2 regions of the Salirhabdus salicampi genome follow, and region 2 is predicted to be linked to the other one. Evidence: riboswitches for the same ligand, from Rfam matches in the RefSeq annotation. Region 2 holds a riboswitch; the other holds the start of a gene.
The links. Region 2 has a riboswitch for S-adenosylmethionine ahead of NLW78_RS10095 (homocysteine S-methyltransferase family protein). Riboswitches for the same ligand answer to the same signal wherever they lie in the genome.
Positions count from the first base shown of each region.

Region 1: another riboswitch for S-adenosylmethionine. It lies ahead of metK (methionine adenosyltransferase); the one in region 2 lies ahead of NLW78_RS10095 (homocysteine S-methyltransferase family protein).

Region 1 is NZ_JANBWE010000004.1:259,811-263,014, reverse strand. Features, by position in the region: gene asnB (asparagine synthase (glutamine-hydrolyzing)) at 1-556, opposite strand, end outside; gene metK (methionine adenosyltransferase) at 735-1,931, opposite strand; SAM riboswitch class I at 2,074-2,177, opposite strand; gene pckA (phosphoenolpyruvate carboxykinase (ATP)) at 2,366-3,204, shown strand, end outside.
Region 2 is NZ_JANBWE010000003.1:15,553-18,756, reverse strand. Features, by position in the region: gene NLW78_RS10105 (deoxynucleoside kinase) at 1-282, opposite strand, end outside; T-box leader at 458-686, shown strand; gene proC (pyrroline-5-carboxylate reductase) at 735-1,559, shown strand; SAM riboswitch class I at 1,770-1,869, shown strand; gene NLW78_RS10095 (homocysteine S-methyltransferase family protein) at 1,968-3,017, shown strand; gene NLW78_RS10090 (Cof-type HAD-IIB family hydrolase) at 3,056-3,204, opposite strand, start outside.

The sequences.
Region 1 (3,204 bases), on a different contig from region 2:
TTAAATAATGTTGCAAAGCTTCACGATTAACTGTTTCCGCATCGAGGATTGACGTAATTGCTTTTTTTTCAGAAGAAAAATACGTTCCATCCGGTTGTTTACTGTAATATAAAGGTTTGATCCCAAATTGGTCACGTGCTCCATATAATGTTTCTTTCTCTTTATCCCAAATCAAAATAGCAAACATTCCTCGCAGTTGATGGAAGGTCTCTGTGCCATATTGATGAAACATCGCTAAAATAACTTCTGTATCGGACTCTGTATGGAACTGTACGCCATCTTTAATTAACTCATTTCTAAGTTCTACATAATTATAAATCTCTCCATTAAACACAATCCAATAACGTTCATTCTCATAACTTAATGGTTGATGACCACTGTCGATATCAATAATGCTTAACCTGCGAAAACCAAAAGATATATATTCATTATGGTAATACCCTTCATCATCAGGACCACGATGTGTGATCATTTCATTTTGTCTTTGAAAAACATTTATTGACTCTTGCTGCAGCTCTGTTGCTTCATGTCGAATCAGTCCGATAAATCCACACATTTGCATGTCCTCTCTTTCGTATGTTCATAAAAATGTTAATGCTACAAACTGTTACGCTATATTTCTATACTGTTCGAATACACATCACTAAATTTGAGTATATCACAATTTTTTTTTATATTCGATAAACTTTCCGTACAGTTATTTCCAAAAAAAAGTTGCCCTACTGGGCAACCTTTTATTGGATAGCGTTCTTTAATTCTTCAGCTTTGTCTGCCTTTTCCCATGGAAATTGGACATCTGTACGCCCAAAGTGACCATAAGCTGCTGTATCTTGATAAATCGGACGACGAAGGTCCAACATTTTAATAATTCCTGCTGGACGTAGATCAAATATCTTCCGTACTCCTTCTTCCATTTTTACCTCTGGAACCTTCCCCGTTCCAAAAGTGTCTATCGAAATGGATACTGGTTGTGCCACACCGATTGCATAAGCAAGTTGTACTTCACAAGAATCCGCTAAACCTGCTGCGACAATGTTTTTGGCAACATAACGAGCTGCATAAGCACCAGAACGGTCTACCTTTGTAGGATCTTTACCACTGAAGGCTCCACCGCCATGACGTGCATAACCTCCGTATGTGTCAACGATAATCTTACGACCTGTTAAACCTGCATCCCCTTGAGGACCGCCAATAACAAAGCGCCCTGTAGGATTAATAAAATACTTTGTTTTCCGGTCAAGTAAGTATGGAGGAACTACTTTATTTATCACTAACTCTTTTAGGTCATTCTCAATTCGATCACTACTCACTTCTGGATGGTGTTGTGTAGAAATGACAATTGTATCTACTCGTAGTGGTTGACCGTTCTCATCGTACTCTATTGTTACTTGTGTTTTACCGTCTGGACGTAAATATGGTAATGTCCCTTCTTTACGTACATCCGTTAAACGCTTCGCCAATTTGTGAGACAAAGAAATGGGTAATGGCATTAACTCCTCTGTTTCATTATTAGCATACCCGAACATTAAACCTTGGTCACCGGCACCAATTGCTTCAATTTCTTCATCTGTCATGCTACCTTCACGAGATTCTAGTGCTTGGTTTACTCCTTGTGCAATATCTGCTGATTGCTCATCAATTGCAGTAAGGACAGCACAAGTCTCAGCATCAAAGCCGTACTTCGCTCTTGTATATCCAATATTTTTAATTGTTTTCCGAACGATTGCAGGTATGTCAACATAAGTAGTTGTTGAAATTTCTCCTGATACTAACACTAAACCCGTTGTTACAGTTGTTTCACAAGCAACACGTGCATTAGGATCATGTCTTAAAATCTCATCTAAAATTGCATCAGAAATTTGATCACATATTTTATCAGGATGACCTTCTGTAACCGACTCTGATGTAAAAAGCCGACCCTTAATTGCCATGGCTACTTCCTCCTTTATTTAACATCTATCTTATGTACCTCAAATCCAGTGGCTCTATACTCACACACATTATGTGTATTACGATATAAGTTTCATGATCGATTGTATTCAGATAACTCCGTTAAAGTACCGGAACCTTTCACTCTTATCGTTCAAGAGTACCTCGCTTGCAGGTTAGCACCTTTTCACATCGTGATGGTTGCCGGGTTTCCTTGGGCCTGTCCCTCCACCTTCTCTGGATAAGAGATTTCCATCGATTTATATTAACTTGAACTGAATAGAAAGTCAAAAAATCTTTTTTCATTTCTTTTAGAAAATAAATCACGGAATAAAATTTTATGATTAGTATGGAATAATAAAATTAATGTGTTATACTATTAATCACAGATTACGAAATTCAAAACGGCATAAATAGATAATCTCATTTGTAAAGGATGGTTTTCATGACGATTGCAAACAAACTGTTACATGAACGTGCTTTGGAACAAAAAAACGTTCAAAGCGACTTATCGGTTCCACAACTTGTCGAAAAAGTACTTGAACGACAAGAAGGGGTATTAACCTCTACTGGTGCTGTAAAAGCAACAACTGGTAAATATACAGGGCGGTCGCCTAAGGATAAGTTTATTGTGAAAGATGACATATCGGCAAATAAGGTGGACTGGGGTACGACAAACCAGCCGATTGATGAAGATGTCTTTTTTCAGTTGTATGATAAAGTGTTAAACCATTTACAGTCTAAAGAAGAAATATTTCGCTTCCGCGGATTTGCAGGAGCTGATCCAAAGTACCGACTTCCTATCCAGGTTATTACCGAATTTGCTTGGCATAATTTATTTGCTCGCCAAATGTTTATTCGTGCAACAGATGAGGAGCTTGTCAATCACAAATCCGAATTTACAATCATTTCAGCCCCTCACTTTAAGGCTAATCCCCGGGTAGATGGAACACATTCAGAAGCATTTATTATCATTTCCTTTAAACACAAAATCATTCTAATCGGTGGAACGGAATATGCTGGGGAAATTAAAAAATCCGTCTTTTCCGTTATGAACTACCTACTCCCGGAAACAAATATATTGCCAATGCACTGTTCGGCTAATGTAGGAATGGAAGGAGATGTAGCACTGTTCTTTGGCTTATCAGGAACTGGTAAGACAACTTTATCTGCTGATACAAATCGCCGCTTAATTGGCGATGATGAACACGGTTGGTCACAAAATGGTATTTTTAATATTGAAGGTGGTTGTTACGCAAAGTGTATCCATCTTTC
Region 2 (3,204 bases):
TATCATATTTTTCGAAATATGATAGTCGGAAACAACAGGCATCTTGTTTTGTAAATATTTGCTCTCAGTGTCTTCTAGTTGCTTATAACGATTGCAAAGAAAGAACATTTCCGTTTGGAAGCTCCACTCTTCAATATTGTCGTAAAATTTTCCGAGAAAAGGATTTTCCTCAACAATTTCTTCAAGTAAATGATATTGAAAATGGGAAGCAATTTTGCCCGCCAAGGAAGTCTTTCCAACCCCGATAGGGCCTTCAACTGCGATAAAAGGTATGGACTTCATCCTTTTCCCCCCTAAGATGATAAAATTAGACAAAATATATTTTAACACAACAAGGGTTACCGGAGTAGTTACATGCTGTTTTGATATGACACCAATATTTGTCGAAAAAAAACATATAGTTTTTGTTGACATAATTACGTTTAACTTGCATAATACTAAAAAATCAATATAAATAAAATTGGTAATGATCAGGCCAGTAAATAATAAAACGAACGCCAGAGAATGGAATCCACCGGCTGAAAGATTCCAACGTTACGATATTATTGAAACCTACCTGTGAACCTTCAGGGATAAACCTGAACGCAAAACTTGCGTTATCAGATATAAGAGGATAACATGTACTTTCTATTACGTGTTATCAATAAAGGTGGTACCGCGGATGTTCAACCCATTCCGTCCTTTTTTAGGATGGAGTGGGTTTTTATATTTGAATTAAATAGGAGGTTAGAAGCATGGCGGATAGTAAAATATCCTTCATCGGAGCGGGTTCTATGGCTGAAGCGATTATTTCGGGTATTGTAAGTAAAGAATATGTAAAAGGTGATCAAATATATGTTACGAATAAAACAAGAGAAGATCGCTTGCAAACATTGCAAACAACATACGGAGTGAAATACTCCCAAAACAAACGGGAAGTGATTGAAGGAGCAGAGTTTATTATCCTTTCTGTAAAACCGAAGGATATTGAAGTAGCGTTACATTCTATTAAAAATTATGTAACGGAAGGTCAAATAATTGTATCTGTGTTAGCAGGAGTGTCCACTTCATACATTTCCACTCAGCTTGAAAAAGAGAATCCAGTCGTTCGGGCAATGCCAAATACCTCTGCTACGATTGGCTATTCAGCTACGGCGATTGCAGCTGGAAAATACGCAACTGATAAACATATAGAAAAGACAAAAAGGTTATTTCAGACGATTGGTACGACAACAGTAGTAGATGAAGATGAAATGCACGTTGTGACGGGCTTGTCTGGTAGTGGACCTGCTTATATCTATTACTTCGTTGAAGCGATGGAAGAAGCAGCAAAGAAAGCAGGACTCGAAGCAGATACGTCTAAAGAATTAATATTACAAACGTTGCTTGGTGCAGCAGAAATGTTGAAAGTGACGAATGAGAGTCCAACATCATTACGAAAAAAAATTATGAGCCCAGGAGGAACGACGCAGGCTGGTTTGGATACGTTACAAAAATATAATTACCAAGAGGCTTTAGTGGAATGTGTCAAACGAGCTGCTGAACGTTCAGAAGAACTTGGAAGTTCCTTTAAAGAATAATGTAGAATACATTTGCATGTAGCAACTCTTTTATATAGTAAGATTTCTCAATGGCTCCGTATTTCAGAGGATTGAGCATCGGCCCTCTAAAGCGTGCGTTACGAGTTCAAATCATGTCGGGGCAATTTCGATATATTCTTAAGATAAATCTTGACATTTTTAGGGAAGCAAGGTAGTCTTAAGTTCAAACAATTAAATATAATAAGATTATTCTTATCCAGAGAGGTGGAGGGACTGGCCCTTAGATACCTCGGCAACAGGCTGATAAGCACTGTGCCAATTCCAGAAGCGAAATTGCTGAAGATAAGGAGAGACCATTTACTAGAATGTTAATGAATTAGTATAAAGCCCTCTTCTTAATGGAAGAGGGCTTTTTTGCTATAAAAGAAAACTTGAGGAGGAACACCGATGAAAAGAAGTTTGGAACAAAGATTAAAAGAGGGAACAGTTATCGCAGGAGAAGGATATTTATTTGAAATGGAACGGCGTGGATATTTACAAGCAGGTTCCTTTGTGCCAGAAGTTGCCTTGGAGCATCCTGACGTATTAAAGCAGACATATAGAGACTATATGAACGCTGGGTCTGATGTAGTTTTAGCTTTTACATATAATGCACACCGTGAAAAAATGAGAATCATTGGTAAGGAGCATTTACTTGAGCCTTTAAATCGTAATGCAATACGATTAGCTAAAGAAGTAGCTAAAGAGCATCCGATAGAGGAAGCACTTGTGGCAGGGAATATTTCAAATACTAACATATTTGACCCTGAAGATCCTCAATCGAAAGAGAAAGTAAGAAGTATATTTGCAGAAATGGTGAAATGGTGTAAAGAGGAGGGGGTAGACTTTATTAATGCTGAAACTCTTTACTATCATGAAGAAGCTGTGATTGCATTAGAGGAAATTCAGAAACAAGATTTACCAGCCGTTGTTACATTAGGGCTTATGGGTGAAAACATCTTGCGTGATGGCTATACGGTAGAAGAATCTTGCAAAATCCTTTCTGAAAAAGGTGCATTAGTAGTCGGAATGAATTGCTTCCGCGGCCCAAATACGATGCAACCATACTTGAAGAAAATAACTGAAGAGGTAGATGGTTTTGTTGGGGGATTACCAATTCCATACCGTACATCAGAAGAATACCCAACGTTTTTCAATTTACCAGACGGTGGTTGTAGCTGTCACCTGCCAACTGAAACAACGTTCCCAACGTCGCTGGACCCTCTGTATCATAATCGGTATGAATTAGCAGAGTGGGCTAAGGAAGCAAAAAGTATTGGTGTCAACTATATCGGTCTTTGTTGTGGTGCATCCCCTGCTATGTTAAGAGCAGTAGCGGAAGCAGTAGGTATAGAAACGATTAACTCTAAATATTCACCTGACATGGAGAAACATTTCTTGTTTGGGAAAGACAAAACGTTAAAGGAACATAATCTACAATATCGTACAAAAGCATAAGCGCAAAAAGAGCCAACAGTATGATGTTGGCTCTTTTTTTATTCATTCAGTTCATTTAATAGTTGCTCAATTGCTACCGCAACACCGTTTTCGTCATTTGTTTTTGTTACGTGGGAGCAAACCTCCTTTATATCTTCATTAGCATTTCCCATTGCCACACCTCTACCTGCCATTTGTAACATGGAGA